Linked DNA regions of Sphaerotilus microaerophilus. The protein of the gene in region 1 binds, or shares a complex with, the protein of each later gene. Links are inferred from orthologs where the notes say so. Each region holds a gene or a part of one and is shown in the gene's direction. Other genes may lie near its edges. The genes, in order: tsaD, tsaB and tsaE.

Region 1 (6,162 bases):
TTCATCACCAGCCGGCAGCGCGCGGCCAGGTCCACGCCAGGGAACTCGGGGTCGAAGCCGACGTCCTGCCCCTCGGCCCCGTAGTACATCTCCACGAAGTGCAGTTGCCTTGCCTTCGGCCAGACCTCGCGCAGGAACAGTGCCTCGCCCCAGCCGGGGTGCACGCAGATCAGGTCGGGCGCGTAGCCGCGCTGCGCCAGTTGCGCGGCGGCGTGGGCGCAGGCCTCGCCACGCAGCACCTTGGTTTCCACGTCCACCACCCAGGGGTGGATGCCCGCGGTGTTGCCGCGCTTCACGCCATAGCGCCACACCTGGACACCGGGCAGGGCCTGGCGCTGCTCGGAGATGGCCAGCGCCCGGACCTCGTGGCCGCGCGCAGCCAGCGCCGGAGCGAGATGCACGTACTGAGCAGGGAAATTCTGGTGGACGAACAGGATCCTCATGGCGCGCTGGCAGCAGGGGGGCTCAAGTGAAAACGCCCCGCGAGGCGGGGCGTTGTGGGAGGGCGGCGGGCGGTTGGCCCGCGGCCATCACTTCTGGCTCAGCACCCAGGCGACCAGCTGCTTGGCTTCGGCTTCGGTCACATTGTTGGCGGGCATCGGCACATTGCCCCAGGCACCCACGCCACCCTTGACCACCTTGGCGGCCAGCGCGGCGGGAGCGGCCTTGTCGGCCTTGTACTTGGCGGCCACATCCTTGTAGGCCGGGCCGACCAGCTTCTTGTCAATGGCGTGGCAGGCCATGCAGTTCTTCTTCTGCGCCAGTTCCAGGCCGGCATCGGCAGCGAGGGCGGGGCCGGCGACGAAGGCGGCAGCGATCAGGGCGAACACGGACTTCATGGTTTCCTTTCAGGGTGTCGGCAAGGCCGTAGGGGGACGAAGCGAACGGATTGTAATGAGCCCTCCCGGTCGTCACTTGACACCAGTCTGACTCACGAGACTCAACGCGGCAGTATGCTCAACGGTTGTCATCCAAACCCGAACTGGAGGGGCCATGTACTTCGTGATGCTGGGATTGGCCCTGCTGCTGCTGCGCTGGCTGGGGATGGAGCCGATGGCCCAGTGGTCTGCCTGGTCGATGTTCCTGCCCTTCATCGCCGCTCTGGTGTGGTGGGCCTGGTCAGATGCAAGCGGGCGCACGCGCCGGCTACAGGAGGAGCGCTTCGAGCAGCGCAGGCGGGCCCGCCGCCAGCGTGCGGTGGCGGCGATGGGTGGGTTGCCCAAGGCGTCGGCGCGCAAGGGGCGCTGAGCGTCGCGCCGGGCTGGTCGGTCGCAGAGTGGGGGCAGGCGGGTCGATATGATCCCGCCCCATGCTCGTCCATCCGCAATTCGATCCCGTCGCGATCAACCTGGGGTTTTTCCAGATCCACTGGTACGGCCTGACCTACCTGGCCGCTTTCGGCCTGTTCTACCTGCTGGCGACGCGCCGCATCCGCCATGCGCCCTACGCGGCCGGTGGCTGGACCGCCCGCGAGGTGGAGGACCTGCTCTTCTTCGGTGTGCTGGGCGTGATCCTGGGGGGGCGCATCGGCTACGTGCTGTTCTACAAACCTGGCTACTACCTGGCCAACCCGCTGGAGATCTTCGCGGTGTGGAAGGGGGGCATGGCCTTCCACGGCGGCCTGCTGGGCGTGCTGGTGGCGATGGTGGTGTTTGCGCGGCTGCGCGGTCGGCGCTTCTTCGAGGTGACCGATCTGGTGGCTCCCTGCGTGCCCACCGGGCTGGCCTGCGGCCGGCTGGGCAATTTCATCAATGGCGAGCTCTGGGGGCGGGCGGCTGATGCGTCGCTGCCCTGGGCGATGGTGTTCCCGCAGTCCGGCAGCGAGCTGCCGCGGCACCCGTCGCAGCTCTACCAGTTCGCGCTGGAGGGGCTGGCGCTGTTTGTGCTGCTCTGGTTCTATGGGCGCAGCCGCGGCGCGCACACGTCGGCCGCGGGTGGCGTCGTCTGGGGGCGGGTGTCTGGCGCCTTCCTGGTCGGTTACGGCAGCTTCCGCTTCATCGCCGAGTACTTCCGCGAGCCGGACAGTTTCCTGGGCCTGCTGGCCCTGAACCTCAGCATGGGCCAGTGGCTGTGCGTGCCGATGATCGTCGCCGGGGCGCTGATCTGGTGGTGGGCCGGCCGCAGCGCGGTGGCGCGATGAGCGGTGTCGTGTCTGGCCCGGCGCCGCTGCGCGTGCTGGGCATCGAATCCTCCTGCGACGAAACCGGCGTGGCGTTGGTGGAACTGCCCGAGGGCAGTGCGGGCGTGGCGCCGCCGCGCCTGCTCGCCCATGCGCTGCACAGCCAGATCGACATGCACCAGGCCTATGGCGGCGTGGTGCCGGAACTGGCGTCGCGTGACCACATCCGCCGCGTGGTGCCGCTGGCGCGCGAGGTGCTGAGCCAGTCGGGCCTTGGGCTCGATGCCATCGATGTGGTGGCCTACACCCGCGGCCCTGGCTTGGCGGGGGCGCTGCTGGTCGGCACGGGCGTGGCCTGCGCGCTCGGGCTGGCGCTGCAGCGCCCGGTGCTGGGCGTGCATCACCTGGAGGGGCACCTGCTGTCGCCCTTTCTGTCGGCCGATCCGCCGGAGTTCCCCTTCATTGCGTTGCTGGTCTCGGGTGGGCACACGCAGCTGATGCGCGTCGAAGGAGTGGGGCGCTACGAGCAGCTGGGCGAGACCATCGACGACGCGGCGGGCGAGGCCTTCGACAAGACCGCCAAGATGCTCGGCCTGGGCTACCCGGGTGGGCCGGCGCTGGCGCGGCTGGCCGAGCAGGGGCGGGCGGATGCCTTTGCGCTGCCGCGCCCGCTGCTGCGCGCCGGCAACCTGGACTTCTCCTTTGCCGGGCTGAAGACGGCGGTGCGCACCCAGCTGCTCAAGCTGGAGGCGGCGCAGGCGCTGACCGAAGCCGCCCGGGCCGATCTGGCTGCGTCCACGCAGGCCGCCATCGTTGAGGTGCTGGTGGCCAAGTCGCTTGCCGCGCTGAAGGGCAGCGGTCTGCGGCGCCTCGTGGTGGCCGGCGGCGTGGGGGCCAACCGGTCGCTGCGTCAGCAACTCGATGCCGCCTGCCAGCGGCGTGGTGTGCGCGTGCACTACCCGGAGCTGCACCTGTGCACCGACAATGGCGCCATGATCGCGTTGGCCGCGGCCATGCGCCTGCAGGCGGGGCTGGCGCAGCCCAGCGAGGCCTACGCGTTCGACGTGCAGCCGCGCTGGGAGCTGACGCAGCGGTGACGTCGGCATCTTGATCTCATCCTCTTTCTCGACATGAAGCCATCTTTTCTCGGCTGCTGTGTGGCGGCTGCTGTGCTGTCTTCGCTGACCTTCTCGGCGGGGGCCGCGACGTTGGTGCCAATCCGCCTCGGCCTGATCGAGGGCCTGTCCGGCCCCTTCGGCAACGCTGGCGAGGCGGTGGCGCGCAACCTGCAATGGGCAGTCGAGCGCGTCAACGCCCGCGGCGGCGTGAAGCTGCCCGACGGCGCGCATCCGCTGGAGTTGGTCCGGCTGGACAGCAAGGGCAACGCCGAAGAGGCGCTGTCGGTGCTGAAGTCGGCGCTGGACCAGGACGTGGCCTTCGTCGCCCAGGGCAACAGCTCGGCGGTCGCCGCCGCGCTGATCGACGCGCTCAACAAGCACAACCAGCGCGAGCCGGCCCGGCAGGCACTCTTCCTGAACTACTCGGCGGTCGAGCCCTCGCTGACCAACGAGAAGTGCAGCCCCTGGCATTTCCGCTTCGACGCGCATGCCGACATGCGCCTGGGCGCGCTGATGGACGTGATGGCGCAGGACAGTGCGCTCAAGCGCGTCTACCTGATCGGCCAGGACTACAGCTTCGGCCAGTACGTGGTGCGCCGCGCCCAGGAGCTGATCGGCCAGCGCCGCCCCGATGTCAGCGTGGTCGGCCAGGAAATGCACCCGATCGGCCGGGTCAAGGACTTCCTGCCCTACGCCACCAAGATCAAGGCCAGCGGCGCCCAGGCGGTGGTCACCGGCAACTGGGGCAACGACCTGACGCTGCTGGTCAAGGCGGCGCGCGAGGTGGGCTTCGAGGGCAAGTTCTACACCTTCTACGGCAATGCGCTGGGCGTGCCGGGCACGCTGGGCGAGGCGGGCGTCGACCGCGTGGTGGCGCTGGCCGAGTGGCATCCGAACGTGGGTGGCAAGGCCTCCGATGAGCTGGTGCAGCGCTTCCGCCAGCGCTTCCCCAAGCCCGAGGACGACTACCTCCACGTGCGCATGCAGGTGATGGTCGAGATGCTGGCGCAGGCCATCGAACGGGCGAAGAGTGCCGAGGCCGGCGCGGTGGCCCGGGCCCTGTCGGGCGCGCGCTACGACGGCCGGACACTCGGCGGCCTGGGCCAGGGCGTGATGCGCGCGGGCGACCACCAGTTCATCCAGCCGCTGTACGTCAGTGTGATGCGCAAGGCCGGCAGCGAGGGCGTGCGCTTCGACGTCGAGGGCAGCGGCTACGGTTTCCGCACCCTGCGCTACCTGAGTGCGGCGCAGACCGAGCTGCCGCACAGCTGCAAGATGCCGGCATACTGACCGGCTGACCAACCACCGACGGGGTGCGTGCTGTGCGGGATGCGGATGTGCGCCATGTGATTGCCGACCTGGATGCCTCGCGCATCCGCGAAGTGGCCAACGCCGGCCTGGGGCGCAGCGACGTGCTGGCCTTCTGGTTCGGCGAGAGCGACGAGCCGACGCCGGCGCCGGTCTGCCAGGCGGCGATCCGCTCGATCGAGGCGGGCGAGGTCTTCTACGCCCACAACCTTGGCCTGCCCGAGTTGCGCGAGGCGCAGGCGGCCTACATTTCGAGCCTGCACCCGGCGGTGAGTGCCGAGCGGGTGGCGATCACGTCCTCGGGCGTCAGCGCGTTGATGCTGGCGCAGCAACTGCTGGTGGACGCAGGCGACGAGGTGGTTGCGGTGGTGCCGGTCTGGCCCAACCTGACCGCCCAGCCGGCCATCCTGGGTGCGCGGGTGAAGCGCGTCAGTCTGCATCCCCACGAAGGGGCCTGGCAGCTCGACCTGGACGAGCTGCTGGCGGCCATCACGCCCGCCACGCGGGTGCTGATTGTCAACTCGCCGAACAACCCGACCGGCTGGACGCTCACGCACGCCGAGATCGGCCAGATCCTGGCGCACTGCCGGCGCACCGGCACCTGGATCGTCTCCGACGAGGTCTACGAGCGGCTGTACTTTGCGGACGCCGCCGCTGCGGCGCCGAGCTTTCTCGACCTGGCCGAGCCCGACGACCGCCTGCTGGTGGTGCACAGCTTCTCTAAGAGCTTCCTGATGACCGGCTGGCGCCTGGGCAGCCTGGTCGTGCCGCCGCGGCTGATGGAGCACCTGGGCAAGCTGATCGAGTTCAACACCTCCTGTGCGCCGGTGTTCGTGCAGCGTGCGGGTCTGGCGGCGCTGGCAGCGGCGCCCGACGCCGTTCCGGCGCTACGGGCCCGGCTGCGCCACTGCCGCGACACGCTGGTAGGCGCGCTGCGCGAACTGCCACGCGTCGAGCTGGCCATGCCGCCGGGCGCGATGTACGCCTTCCTGCGCGTGGACGGCGAGGCCGACTCGCTCGCGCTGGCCAAACGGCTGGTGCACGAGCACGGCCTGGGGCTGGCGCCGGGCGTGGCCTTTGGTGCCGAGGGGGAGGGCTGGCTGCGCTGGTGCTTCGCGTCGAAGCAGCCCGAGCGCCTGCTGCAGGGGGTGGATCGGCTGGCCGCGGCGCTGCGGCTATAATCACGGGCTTCGCGGCTGGGGCTTTCCCCCGGCAGCGAGCCTCGCACGGCACGGGTCGGTTTCACCCGTGTCCGCAAGTGAACCTCGAAACCGTGGCTCAGGCGCATCGGCCGGGCAGGGTGAATGCCCTGTTTGGCTGGCAGCGCGGCGGTGCGGTTTCGTCCAACCAGGAACTCAGACCATGTCCGTCGCCGATATCAACAAGGCCGAGATCATCGCCTCCAATGCCCGGGGCACCGCCGACACCGGCTCCCCCGAGGTGCAGGTCGCGCTGCTGACCGCGCGCATCAACCACCTGACCCCGCACTTCAAGGCCAACATGAAGGACCACCACGGTCGTCGTGGCCTGCTGCGCATGGTGAGCCGCCGCCGCAAGCTGCTGGACTACCTGAAGTCGCGTGACGCCGACCGCTACGTCGCGCTGATCCAGAAGCTG
Region 2 (6,124 bases), 1.7 Mb from region 1 along the record:
CCAGTTCGACGGCAGCGCGGACAGCGACCTGGCGGGCATCTACAGCGCGCCGTTCAACACCATCTACCCCAACGAGAGCGACGAGCGCCGCGTCATCGGCTGCAGCAACCTGACCCTGGCCAGCGGCGCCGCCGCCAGCAACACGACCTACCTCTGGGCCGATGGCCGCCGCCCCGGTGCGGCCTGGCAGGCCCAGCTGGGCTCGTCGGCCATCTCGCGGGCACGCACCAACCCGTTCTGACCCGCAGCGTCGGCTCCCGCTGCCGGTAGCCTGCGCTCAGCCGCGGATGGCCACCGGCGCCTGCCCGAACCTCAGCTTCATCGTCAGGATCGTGGCGGCCAGCGCCAGCGTGACCAGGTTGGCGATGATCACCGGCCAGGCGCCCAGGATCACACCGTAGACCAGCCACAGCGCCACGCCGAGGGTGAAGACGCTATACATCGTCAGCGAAATGCCGCTGACGTCGCGGGTGCGCAGCGTGTGCCAGGCCTGCGGCACGAAGGACAGCGTGGTCAGGCAGGCAGCGATGATGCCGATCGCGTCACGCAGCGCGGACAGGGTCTGCGGGTCGGCCAGGCCAGAAAGGGCCACGGTGGAAGTGATCTCGTTCATGGGGCGTTGAGTTCCTTGTCGTCGAGCACCCATTGCACGACGGCATCGAGGGCGGCGCGCGCCTCGCGCTGCGCCGCCAGGGGATGGTTGATGAAGGCGACCACGACGACGCGGCGCCCGCTGGGCAGGTGGATCCAGCCGGCCAGCGCCGCCACGTTGGCGAGCGAGCCGGTCTTGAAATGGGCCCGCCCGCTGGCGGCCACGGCGCGGCGTGCGGTGCCGTCCACGCCGGCCACCGGCAGCGAGGCCAGCAGCTCGGGCATCCAGGGCTGGGCCCAGGACCATTGCATCACCCGCGCCAGGCAATGCGCGGTGATGCGCTCCTCGCGCGAGCGGCCGGAGCCGTTGTCCAGCACGATCTCGCCAGGTGCGCAACCGGGGCCCTGCAGCAGGGTCTCCAGCGCCGCGGCCCGGGCCGGCTCGAAGCGCGCCGGCAGCACCGGGCTCAGCGCCAGCAGGGTGTGCTGGGCCACCATGTTGTTGCTGAACTTGTTCATGTCGCGCAGCGCCTCGGCCAGCGACGGGGAGGCGAACTCGAAGGCCGGCGCCAGCCCGGCGGGCACCCGGCCCTCGCGCACCGCGCCACGCAGGCGGCCGCCGACGCCGCGCCAGGCCGCATCGATCAGGCGCGCGTCGTAGCTGCCCGGGTCCTGGTAGGCGATCGGCCAAGTCTTTTCGCCACAGGCGGCGGGGTAACTGCCGCCCAGCTTCAGGCGCCGGGCCTGGCTGAAGTCCGCCGCCAGAGCGGCGCGCCACTCGCCGCAGGGGTGGCGGTCCAGCGGTACGCTGGCCGGCAGCTCGACCCCTGTGAGCACCGGCTCGGCGCTCACCCAGGCCAGGCCGCGCGCCGCATCCGGCCGAAACGACAGCGTGAAGCTCTTCTGGTTGAGCATCAGCGCGTCGGGCAGCACGTTGTAGGGCCGGTAGGGCTCGCCATCGAAGGCGCCGGGGTCGCCCGGCGGCAGGGCGAAGTGGCTGCGGTCCAGCAGGATGTCGCCACGGATCTCCTGCACGCCCAGTTGCCGCACGCGCTGCAGCAGCAGCCACAGCCGCTCGGTCACCAGGCGCGGGTCGCCGCGCCCCTGCAGGATCAGCGAGCCCTCCAGCACGCCGCGCTGCACCGGGCCGTCGAAGTAGACCCCCGTGTTCCACTGCCACGACGGCCCAAGCCGCTGCAGCGCCACGGCCGAGGTGACCAGCTTCATCACCGAGGCGGGGTGGGCCAGCCGTTCGGCCTGGTGGGCCAGGCGCGGCGTGTCGGTACCCACCGGGGCGACCCACAGGGACAGGCTGTCGGCATCGATCTGCGCGCGGGCCAGTGCGGCACGCACCGGCTCGGGCACCACGGCATGCGCAGCCGCCCAACCGGCCAGCAGGCTCAGGGCAAGCAGCCACCGGCCCAGGCCGAACGGAATGGCCCGCAACAGCAGCTTGGAGGCACAGGACATCAGGATCGACAACGACGACAAGGCAGGGGGAGGCGCAGCTCAGAGGGGATGGCCGGGACGCAGGCCAAGCCTGGACGCCATTTTCGCTGCACTGCAGCATGATACGCAGCCCGGCCTGCCCTGTGTGCAGGCCGGCCCTCTGCGCAGGGGAGGGCGCCAAGCGTGCGGGAGACGGCGCGTGCGATGTGCCACAGCCCGTGGCCACGGCCGCCACCGCTACACTGCCGGGCTGATCCCGCGCCTGCCCATGACCGATCCGCGCCTGCTTGCCATCGACGCCGCCACCGAGACGGTGCACCTCGCGCTGCTGTGCGGCGGCGCGCTGCGTGTGCGCGCCCTGCCCGCCGGCGCCCAGGCCTCCGCCACGCTGTTGCCGGCCGTGCAAGGCCTGCTCGCCGAGGCCGGCTGCACCCTGGCGCAGCTCGATGCCATCGGCTTCGGCCGCGGCCCCGGCGCCTTCACCGGCCTGCGCACCGCCTGCGCCGTCGCGCAGGGGCTGGCGCTGGGCAGTGGCCGGCCGCTGCTGGCGCTCGACACCCTGGCCGCGGTGGCCGAAAGCGCCCACCAGCGCTGCGGCGTCGACCAGGTCTGGGCGGCCACCGATGCCCGCATGGGCGAGGTCTACGCCGCCTGCTGGCAGCGACTCGGCCCCGGCCACTGGCAACTGCGGCAATCGGCCGCGCTCTACAGCCCTGCCAGCCTGGCGGCCGCAGTGGCCCGGCATCCTGTCGCCGTGGCGGGCAATGCGCTGGCCCTGCCCGCCCTGCAGGAGGCGCTGGGGTCGGTCGATGCCGCACTCGTCCAGATCGCCGATGCCGCGCCCGACGGCGCCGCCCTGGCCGCCTTGGCCCAAGCGGCCTGGCAACGCGGCGAAACGCTGGACCCGGCGCTGGCACTGCCGCTGTACGTGCGCGACAAGGTGGCCCAGACGACCGCCGAACGCCTGGCCGCACGGCCGGCCGCTCAACCCAGCACGACGGCGCCATGAACGCCCGCGCGCCGCTGCCAGCACCGACCCCACGGCTGCAGCCCATGGAGGTCAGCCACCTCGACGCGGTGATGGCCATCGAGGTACAGGCCTACCCCTTCCCCTGGAGCCGCGGCAACTTCATCGATTCGATCGCCTCCGGCTACTGGTGCTGCAGCCTGATCAGCGCCAGCGGCGAACTGCTGGGCTACCAGATCGTGATGGCCGGGCTGGACGAGCTGCACCTGCTCAACCTCACCGTCGCGCCCGATCACCAGGGCCAGGGCCACGCCCTGCTGCTGCTGCGTGCGCTGGAGGAACACGCCCGCCGCGAAGACGCCCACTGGCTCTGGCTGGAGGTGCGGCCGAGCAATGGGCGCGCCCGTGCGCTGTACGAACGCTTCGGCTTCGAGCAGGTCGGGCTGCGCAAGGGCTACTACCCCGATGCTGGCGGGCGGCGCGAGGATGCGCTGGTGCTGCGCCGTGCCGTCGAGCCGCCCACCCCCGCCTGGGGGCGCTCGCGATGAGTACCCGCTGGCCGGAACGCCGCCTGTCCATGCTGGAGGCCATGGACGTGCACCTGTGGCTGCCGCCCGAGCCCCCCGCAGAAACAGGGACAGCCTCAGAGGCCGACACCAACAACACCACCACGGACGAGCCACACCCCTCGGGGGCCGCTCAGACGACGGTGTCGGCAGCGCCCTCCGCACCGCTTCCTGCGCCGGTTCCTAAGCCAATTCCTGCGCCAGTTCCTGCGCCAGTTCCCGCACCGCTCCCCTCACCCGCCCCTGCTGCGAGCCGCCGGGCAGAACCGACCGTCACGGCCGCCGTGCCCGCCACGCCCCCCACCCGCGCGCTGCGGCCCGGCGGCGTCGCATCGATGGACTGGCCGGCCCTGCGCGAGGCCGTGGCCGGTTGCCGCGCCTGTGTCCTGTGTGAAAGCCGGCGCCAGACGGTGTTCGGCGTCGGCAACGAGCAGGCGCACTGGATGCTGATCGGCGAGGCGCCCGGCGAGCAGGAAGACCGCCAGGGCGAGCCCTTCGTCGGCAAGGCCGGGCAGCTGCTGGACAACATGCTGCGCGCCGTCGGACTGACCCGCCAGGAGGCCGAGCCAGCCCGGCAGGTCTACATCGCCAACGTGCTCAAGTGCCGCCCGCCGGCCAACCGCAACCCGGAGCCACCCGAGGTGGCGCAGTGCGAGCCCTTCCTGAAGCGCCAGGTGGAGCTGGTCGCGCCGCGCCTGATCCTGGCGATGGGACGCTTCGCGGTGCAGTCACTGCTGGCCAGCCAGGAGCCGATCGGCCGGCTGCGCGGCAAGGTGCACCGCTACCACGGCGTGCCGGTGGTGGTGACCTACCACCCGGCCTACCTGCTGCGCAACCCGCTCGACAAGGCCCGCAGCTGGGAAGACCTCTGCCTGGCCGCCGAGGTGCTGGCACGCGTCAACGCCGAACGCGACACGCCCCCGCAGGCCTGACACCGGCCAGCGACAGCCACCTCAGGCGTGGCGCGTCCCCAGGTAGCGCTTGCGCCAGAAGAACACCGACAGCCCGATGCCCAGCACCGCCATCGTGCCGATGGCGAACCACACGCCGGTGGTGGTGTGGATGAGCGGCAGGCTGTCGAAGTTCATGCCGAAGAAGCCGGTGATCAGGTTCAGCGGCAGGAAGATCGCCGTCAGCACCGTCAGCGTGCGCATGATGTCGTTGGTGCGCTGCCCCAACGCCGAGAAGTGCATCTGCACCGCCGATTCGGCCGAGGCCTGCAGGCGTCGCACGTGCGTAAGGACTCGCTCGATGTGCTCCTGCACGTCGCGTGAGCGCAGGCGCAGCAGCTCGCGCTCGCGCACGGCCTGTGGCTCGGTCTCTGCCGGCCACTCATCGAGTGCATCCATCCACTCCTGCACCGCGCTGTGCTGGTCCTCGCAGACGTCTTCCAACTGGTGCAGCAGGTTGCGCGACTCCAGCAGCGCCTGCCAGTCGACCCGGCGGCTGCGCGGACCGAGCAGATCCTGCTGCAGCGTGCCGAGCTGTCGGGTGAGCAGCCGGCGCAGCTCCAGGTAGCCGTCCACCAGGTGGTTGACGATGCGCAGCATCAGGTCGGCCGGGCTGGCGGGCATCCGGCCGTTGGCCGAGGTCTGCAGCAGGCGCTGGGCAAAGAAATCGCGCGCCTGGCAATCGCTCGGATGCACCGTCAGCAGCACGCGGTCAAAGACCGCGAAGCCGACCGGACTGGTGTCGATCGAGCGCAGCGCCGGCATCGCACGAGCGGCCGCGTCCGGAGCGGTCAACTCATCCAGCGACAGATCCCCGCTGCCCGCCGCCGCGGCCAGGCGGCGAAACACCAGCAGGTCGTACCAGGAGGTGTAGTCGAAGCGCGAGGGCAGTTGCTGGTTACGCAGGTCGGACAGGTGCAGGTCGACCAACTGGCCGCCCGTCCAGCGCTGCAGCGCGACCTGCAGCCGAGCGACCTCGTCCTCGAATTCCGGCCGCGACGGCGCCACCCACAGATAGCCCTGCGGCGGCAGGTCCTGCGGCAGCGCCGCCAGCTCGGTGCAGCCCTCGTCGATCAGAAAGATGCGCATCCCGCCCAGCCGCGCCGATCAGCCCTGGCGCAGCAGCCGCGCCGCATCCAGCGCGAAGTAGGTCAGGATGCCGTCCGCCCCGGCGCGCTTGAAGGCCAGCAGCGACTCCATCATCACCGCGTCGTGGTCCAGCCAGCCGTTCTGGGCGGCCGCCTTGAGCATCGCGTACTCGCCGCTGACCTGATAGGCGAAGGTGGGCATGCGGAACTCGTCCTTCACGCGGCGCACGATGTCCAGGTAGGGCATGCCGGGCTTGACCATGACCATGTCGGCGCCCTCGGCGATGTCCAGCGCCACCTCGCGCAGCGCCTCGTCGCTGTTGCCGGGGTCCATCTGGTAGACCTTCTTGTTGCTCTTGCCGAGGTTGCCGGCCGAGCCCACCGCGTCGCGGAACGGGCCGTAGAAGGCGCTGGCGTACTTGGCGCTGTAGGCCATGATGCGGGTGTGGATGAAGCGCTGCGCTTCCAGCGCACGGCGGATCGCGCCGATGCGGCCATCCATCATGTCGCTCG
Region 3 (6,107 bases), 3.1 Mb from region 1 along the record:
TCGCCGGGTTGGCTGCGGTGGTGGACACGGTGGCCATGCCCAGCACATGGCCGTCGGGCGGCGCCTTGGTGAGCTCGGCCGCGCCGACGATGCCGCCGCCGCCCGCCTTGTTCTCCACGACCAGGGTCTGCCCCAGCGCCGGGCCGATCTTCTCGGCCACGGTGCGCGCGACGATGTCGGTGGTGCCTCCAGGCGCGAAGGGCACGATCAGGCGCACCGGCTTGTTCGGGTAGCCCTGCGCCAGGGCGCTGCCTGGCAGGGCAGTCATTGCCGCGCCGAGCGCGGCCAGCGTGCTGGCGGCGGTCAACAGATCACGTCTTTGCATGGTTCGGTCTCCTGGATTGGGGCGGGGGTATGGCGCGCATCCTAGCCTGCGCACTCGGTGAGCGGGAGCGGGGGACCTCGGGTAGGCTCGCGGCCGATGTTGCTGACCCACGCCCTGCTGCTGCTGCCGGACTTCCTGCTGATCGTCTGCGGCTTCCTCGTCTGCCGTTTCACCGCGCTGGACCGCACGGTCTGGAACGCCACCGAGCGGCTGGTCTACTGGCTGCTGTTCCCGGTGCTGCTGTTCACCGCCATCGTGCGCACGCCGCTGGACCTGGGCGCGTCCCTCGGGCTGAGTCTGGCCGGCTGGGCGGTGGTGGGTGGCGGCTTCGTGCTGACGGTCGCGCTGCGTCACTGGCCCGGCGTGGATGCCCGGCTGCTGTCCAGCGGGGCGCAGGTGGCCTTCCGCTTCAACTCCTACGTGGCGCTGGCGCTCGCCGAGCGCATTGGCGGCTCGGCCGGGGTGGCCTGGATCGCGCTGCTGGTGGCGCTGTGCGTGCCGCTGTGCAACCTGGGCGCGGTGTGGTCACTGGCGCGCCACGGCGGGCAGAACACGCTGCGCGAGCTGGCGCACAACCCGCTGATCATCGCCACCGTGGCCGGCCTGCTGGCCAACCTGGCCGGGCTGCGCCTGCCGGCGACGGTGGACATGGTGCTGGGCCGCATCGGCGCGGCGGCGCTGCCGCTGGGCCTGATGGCGGTGGGCGCCGGGCTGGAGCTGGGCGGGCTGCAGAAGGCCCCGCGTCTGGCCGCGGCGCTGCTGTCGATCCGCCACGCGCTGCTGCCGGCGCTGGCGCTGGGGCTGGGTGCGCTGCTGGCGCTGCCCACCGGGCAGGCGCAGATCCTGCTGGCCTTCGCGGCGCTGCCCACGGCGTCGAGCTGCTACGTGCTGGCCGCGCGCATGGGCGGCGACGGGCCCTACGTGGCCGGGCTGGTCACCGCCTCGACCCTGCTGGGCATGCTCAGCGTGCCGGTGGCGCTGGCGGTGTTCAGCGCGCTGCACTAACGGGCGCGGCGGCGTCGCGCTGCGCCAGCGCCCAGGCGATGTGCTCGGCCAGCAGCGCCTGCGCGCCGGGCAGGCGCTGCTGCAGGGCGGTGGCGATGGCCGCATCGCCCGTCTCCCGCCAGGCGTTGCCCAGGGCCACGGCGAGGTTGCGCAGCCAGCGCGCATGGCCGATGCGGCGGATCGGCCCGCCCTCGGTGTGGCGCAGGAAGGCGGCCTCGTCCCAGGCCCAGAGTTCGAGCAGCGTGGCGTGGCCGAGCGGCGCACGCACGTCGAAGTCCGGCAACGCGCTGCGGCGGGCGAACTTGTTCCAGGGGCACACCAGCTGGCAGTCGTCGCAGCCGTAGATGCGGTTGCCCAGCGCGGCGCGCAGATCGAGGGGGATCGGCCCGTCGTGCTCGATGGTCAGGTAGCTGATGCAGCGCCGCGCGTCGAGCCGGTAGGGCGCCACGATCGCGCCGGTGGGGCAGGCGTCGATGCAGCGTGTGCAGGTGCCACAGTGGCCGCCCTGACTCGGTGCGGCCGCATCGTCGGTGGGCGGCAGCGGCAGGTCGATGTAGATCTCGCCGAGGAAGCTCATCGAGCCGCCCGTGCGGTCCAGCAGCAGGGTGTGCTTGCCGCGCCAGCCCAGCGTGCTGCGCGAGGCCAGCTCCACCTCCAGCACCGGGGCGGAGTCGCAGAACACGCGGTGTCCGTGCGGGCCGATCTCCGCCTGCAGTTGCTCGGCCAGGCGCTGCAGCCGCTGGCGCAGCACCTTGTGGTAGTCCCGGCCGCGGGCGTAGACCGACACCACCGCCGCGTGCGGATCGGCACTGCGCGCCAGTTCCTGCGCGCGCCAGTCCGGCGGCGGGCCCGCATCCCTGTGACGCGGCAGGTAGTCCATGCGTGCGGTGATCACCCGCACCGTGCCGGGTAGCAGCTCGGCCGGGCGGGCGCGCTTGAGCCCGTGGGCGGCCATGTAGGCCATGCTGCCGTGGAAGCCCGCCTCCAGCCAGCGCAGCAAGCCCGGCTCGGCATCGGCCAGGTTCACGTCGGCGATACCGATCTGGGAGAATCCCAGTGCTTCGGCCCATGTCCGCAACCGAGCCAGCAGGGCCTCCCCCCCCGCCGCGTCGAGCGGGGTGGTCTGTTCCTGCGAGCGGAGATCTGTCATCCGGTGATTCTAGAAACCCGCCTCCTGCATTGGCCCGACGAAGCGGCCTGCATCGCCTGCGCCCAGGCCCTGGCTGCCTGCCCGGCCGTGCGGCGCGCCTGCATCGAACTGGAAGGCACGCTGGGTGCCGGCAAGACCACCTTCGTGCGCCACCTGCTGCGCGCCCTGGGCGTGACCGGGCGCATCAAGAGCCCCAGCTACGCCATCGTCGAGCCCTACGAGCTGCCGCTGCCGCCCGGGCAGGAGGCGGATCCGGCGCCGCTGCCCCTGCTGCACTTCGACTTCTACCGATTCAGCGATCCGCAGGAGTGGGAGGACGCGGGCTTTCGCGAGCTCTTCGCCGCGCCGGGGCTCAAGCTGGTCGAGTGGCCCCGCCAGGCCGGCGGCCTGCTGCCCGAGCCCGACCTGCACTTGCTGATCGACCCGGCGGCCGACGAGAGCCGCCAGGTCACCCTGGCCGCCCGCAGCGAGCCGGGCCGCGTGCTGCTGCAGGCCGCCGCTGCGGCCCTGCCCGCGGATGACACCAGGACGCCGACATGAGCCGACGCCCCCTTCTCCCGACCTCGGACGTGCCCGCCGAGGCGCCTCGCCGCCGCTGGCTGCGCGAGGCCGGCGGCCTGACGCTGTTGCTGGCCGGTGCGGACCTGGCCCGCGGCGCCACCCTGGTGGCTGTGCGCGTGTGGCCGGCGGCCGACTACACCCGTGTGACGCTGGAGTCCGACGTCGCGCTGCAGGTCCGGCACTTCGCCGTGGCCGACCCGCCGCGGCTGGTGATCGACATCGACGGGCTGGAGCTGAATGCCGCGCTGCGCGAGCTGGTCGCCAAGGTGGGCAGCAACGACCCCAACATCGCCAGCGTGCGACTGGGTCAGGGACAGGGCCAAGGTCAAGGACAGGCCCAGGGGCAGGGCACCGGCACCGGCCAGTCGGCGACACCGCGCGTGCGCATGGTGCTGGACCTGAAGCGGCCGAGCACGCCGCAGGTCTTCGCGCTGGCGCCGATCGCGCCCTACCGGCACCGGCTGGTGTTCGACCTGCGCCCGGCGGTGGCGCCGGACCCGCTGATCGCCCTGGTCAAGGAGCGCGAGGTGGCGATCCAGGCTGCCGGCCCGGCCGCACAGCAGTGGCCCCGCTCCAGCCAGGAGGCCGCGCGCCAGGCGGCGGCGGACCTGAATGACGCGCTGGGCGACTTCATCGGCCAGCTCGACACCAGCGACGGCGAACCCGGCGAGGCCAACCGGCCGCGCCACCGCCGTGAGCTGAGCGGTGGGGGCGGTGGCGAGCATTCGGAGGCATCCCAGCGGCCGGCCACGTCAGCGGAGGCGCCAGCGGCATCGTCGCCGCCCGCCGCTCCGGGTGCGCTGCCATCATCGCCGCCGGTTGCCGCGCCCGCATCGTCGCGGCCGTCGGAGGCGCCTCCGGCGTCTGCGCCGGTGGCTCCGCCCCGCCCGCAACCCGCGGCGCAGGCCGAGGGTGAGCCGACCCGTGGGTCGAGCACGGCGCGCGCCAGTGTCAATCGGCTGCTGATCGTCGCGATCGACCCTGGTCACGGCGGTGAGGACCCCGGCGCCATCGGCCCCACCGGCCTGCGCGAGAAGGACGTGGTGCTGAAGGTCGGCCTGAAGCTGGCGGAGAAGATCAACGCCCGCCCCGGCATGCGCGCGGTGCTGACCCGCGACGCGGACTTCTTCGTGCCCCTGCAGGAGCGCGTGGCCAAGGCGCGGCGGGTGCAGGCGGACCTGTTCATGTCGATCCACGCGGATGCCTTCATCACCCCCGCGGCCCGTGGCGCCTCGGTGTTCGCGCTGTCGCCCTCCGGGGCCAGCAGCGCCGCGGCGCGCTGGATGGCCAAGCGCGAGAATGCCTCGGACGCCATCGGTGGCATCAACATCAAGGCGGCGGTGCGCGATGCGCAGATCCTGCGCACGCTGCTGGACATGAGCACCACCGCTCAGATCAAGGACAGCCTGCGTGTGGGCCGCGAGGTGCTGGGCCACATCGGGCGCGTCGGCAAGCTGCACAAGGCGCAGGTCGAGCAAGCCGGTTTCGCGGTGCTGAAGGCGCCGGACATCCCGTCCATCCTGGTCGAGACGGCCTTCATCTCCAACCCGGAAGAAGAAGACCGCCTGCGCAGCGAGCGCTACCAGGCGCAGCTGGTGCAGGCGCTGTATGCCGGCATCGTGCGCTACTTCGCGCGCAACCCACCGCTGGCGCGCAATCGCCTGGCCTGAGCCCCACCTGAACCACCCACCACACCTGGGAGATCCGCTTTGCCCCCCGCTGCCCGTGTTCTCCGCCGCAGCGCCGCGCTGCTCTCCTTGGGTCTGACGCTGGCGCTGCCCGCCACGGCCCAGTCGATCCAGCTGAAGCTCTCGGGCGAACTGCCCAGCGTGACGCCCTGCCCGGAGGGCCTGCCCGCGGACGCCGAGTGCCGGCGCGGGCGCGACCACCTCGGCGCCTGGATCTGGATGGCCCGTCCGACCGGGTGGAACGGCAAGCTCGTCGTGCATGCCCATGGTGGGCCGGAACTGGGCGACCCCTCGGCCGAGCGCACCGCCCGCGACCTGCAACGCTGGAGCGTCTGGCTGCGTGCCGGCTGGGGCTGGGTGGGATCGAGCTTCCGCCAGGGCGGGGTCGAGCTGCGCGCCGCGGCCGACGACACCGAGCGCGCCCGCCAGGCCTTTGTCGGCGAATACGGCGAGCCGGCCTTCACCCTGCTGCACGGGCAGAGCTGGGGCGCAGGCGTCGCCGCCTCGGTGGCCGAGCGCTTCACCACGCCGGACTTCCACCCCCGCCGCGCGATGAGTGGCCGCCCGCCCTACAGCGCCGTGCTGCTGAGTAGTGGCGTGCTCGGCGGCGGCACGCGCGCCTACGACGTGCGACTGGACCTGCGCGTGGTCTACCAGGCGCTGTGCAACAACCACCCCCGCCCGGATGAACCCGGCTACCCGCTGTGGATGGGCTACCCGCTGATCGCCGGCAAGGTGCAGCCGATGACGCGCGCCCAGCTGGCCGAGCGCGTGGACGAGTGCACCGGCCTGAGCCGCCCGGCGGCGCAGCGCAGTCCGGCGCAGCAGCGCGCGCTGGAGACGATCACCCGCATCACGACGATCCCCGAATCCGCCCTGCTCGGCCACCTGGCCTGGGCGACCTGGCACTTCCACGACATCGTCTGGCGCAAGCTCAAGGGCGCCAACCCTTTCGGCAACGAGGGCGTGGTCTACCGCGGCAGCGGCGATGCCCGCATCGACCAGGCGCTCAATGCCCGCGTCGACCGCTACCGGGCCGATCCGGCCGCGCTGGAGGCGCTGGCGGCGGACACCAACCCCGGCGGGCGCATCCACCGCCCGGTGCTGACCGTGCATGCGGTGCGCGACACCGTGGCCTTCGTGGAGCTGGAATCGCAATGGCGCCAGACGATGGAGGAGGCCGGCACCGCCGCCAACCTGCTGCAGGTCTACTCCGACCACGGCGAGCACAGCTACCTCAGCGACGCCACCTACCTGGCCGCCGCTGCGGCGCTGGAGGGCTGGGTCAAGAGCAACACCCGGCCCAGCGCTGCCGACGTGGCTGTAGCCTGCCGCGCGCTGGACACGCCGTGGCAGCCACGCACGGGCTGCCGCTTCC

The links.
Region 2: the proteins of tsaD (region 1) and tsaB are in contact, whole or in part, in a solved structure (PDB 4WQ4), measured with the Escherichia coli proteins. The link is inferred for Sphaerotilus microaerophilus from one-to-one orthologs.
Region 3: the proteins of tsaD (region 1) and tsaE are in contact, whole or in part, in a crystal structure (PDB 6N9A), measured with the Thermotoga maritima proteins. The link is inferred for Sphaerotilus microaerophilus from one-to-one orthologs. Residues at the interface, in WP_004082750.1 of Thermotoga maritima: Cys10, Asp11, Arg49, His50, Leu82, Gly84, Gly135, Gly136, Glu154, Thr155, Leu156, Asp157, Asp158, Ser159, Glu162, Asp165, Lys166, Arg169, Leu170, Tyr175, Lys213, Thr214, Leu217, Tyr218, Gln221, Arg222, Asn324; in WP_004082108.1 of Thermotoga maritima: Leu37, Gly38, Lys46, Lys57, Val59, Lys60, Ser61, Thr63, Phe64, Thr65, Leu66, Met67, Val69, Pro71, Tyr82, Arg83, Leu84, Asp86, Asp88, Phe89, Asp93, Ile128, Asp130, Glu131, Arg134.

Annotation. Positions count from the first base shown.
Region 1 is NZ_AP025730.1:1,768,833-1,774,994, forward strand. The notes cover bases 1,197-4,176. They hold tsaD (tRNA (adenosine(37)-N6)-threonylcarbamoyltransferase complex transferase subunit TsaD), read left to right. Parts: upstream 1,197-2,136; coding sequence 2,137-3,216; downstream 3,217-4,176. Other genes in these bases: NGK70_RS07820 (TIGR04438 family Trp-rich protein), read left to right, coding at 1,197-1,248; lgt (prolipoprotein diacylglyceryl transferase), read left to right, coding at 1,310-2,140; NGK70_RS07835 (branched-chain amino acid ABC transporter substrate-binding protein), read left to right, coding at 3,250-4,176. Outside these bases: NGK70_RS07810 (glycosyltransferase), read right to left, coding at 1-443; NGK70_RS07815 (c-type cytochrome), read right to left, coding at 531-839; more of NGK70_RS07820, read left to right, coding at 994-1,196; more of NGK70_RS07835, read left to right, coding at 4,177-4,527; NGK70_RS07840 (pyridoxal phosphate-dependent aminotransferase), read left to right, coding at 4,575-5,726; rpsO (30S ribosomal protein S15), read left to right, coding at 5,908-6,162.
Region 2 is NZ_AP025730.1:68,589-74,712, forward strand. The notes cover bases 1,237-4,178. They hold tsaB (tRNA (adenosine(37)-N6)-threonylcarbamoyltransferase complex dimerization subunit type 1 TsaB), read left to right. Parts: upstream 1,237-2,308; coding sequence 2,309-3,049; downstream 3,050-4,178. Other genes in these bases: dacB (D-alanyl-D-alanine carboxypeptidase/D-alanyl-D-alanine endopeptidase), read right to left, coding at 1,237-2,061; rimI (ribosomal protein S18-alanine N-acetyltransferase), read left to right, coding at 3,046-3,555; NGK70_RS00330 (uracil-DNA glycosylase), read left to right, coding at 3,552-4,178. In the rest of the region: NGK70_RS00305 (SGNH/GDSL hydrolase family protein), read left to right, coding at 1-241; NGK70_RS00310 (SemiSWEET transporter), read right to left, coding at 278-613; more of dacB, read right to left, coding at 610-1,236; more of NGK70_RS00330, read left to right, coding at 4,179-4,505; NGK70_RS00335 (magnesium transporter CorA family protein), read right to left, coding at 4,527-5,612; hemB (porphobilinogen synthase), read right to left, coding at 5,631-6,124. UniProt on the Escherichia coli protein: Required for the formation of a threonylcarbamoyl group on adenosine at position 37 (t(6)A37) in tRNAs that read codons beginning with adenine.
Region 3 is NZ_AP025730.1:4,869,292-4,875,398, reverse strand. What follows is about bases 1,327-4,251. They hold tsaE (tRNA (adenosine(37)-N6)-threonylcarbamoyltransferase complex ATPase subunit type 1 TsaE), read left to right. Parts: upstream 1,327-2,483; coding sequence 2,484-3,020; downstream 3,021-4,251. Other genes in these bases: NGK70_RS20845 (N-acetylmuramoyl-L-alanine amidase), read left to right, coding at 3,017-4,251; queG (tRNA epoxyqueuosine(34) reductase QueG), read right to left, coding at 1,327-2,480; NGK70_RS20860 (AEC family transporter), read left to right, coding at 1,327-1,330. In the rest of the region: NGK70_RS20865 (tripartite tricarboxylate transporter substrate binding protein BugE), read right to left, coding at 1-325; more of NGK70_RS20860, read left to right, coding at 428-1,326; more of queG, read right to left, coding at 1,314-1,326; more of NGK70_RS20845, read left to right, coding at 4,252-4,711; NGK70_RS20840 (hypothetical protein), read left to right, coding at 4,751-6,107. UniProt on the Escherichia coli protein: Required for the formation of a threonylcarbamoyl group on adenosine at position 37 (t(6)A37) in tRNAs that read codons beginning with adenine.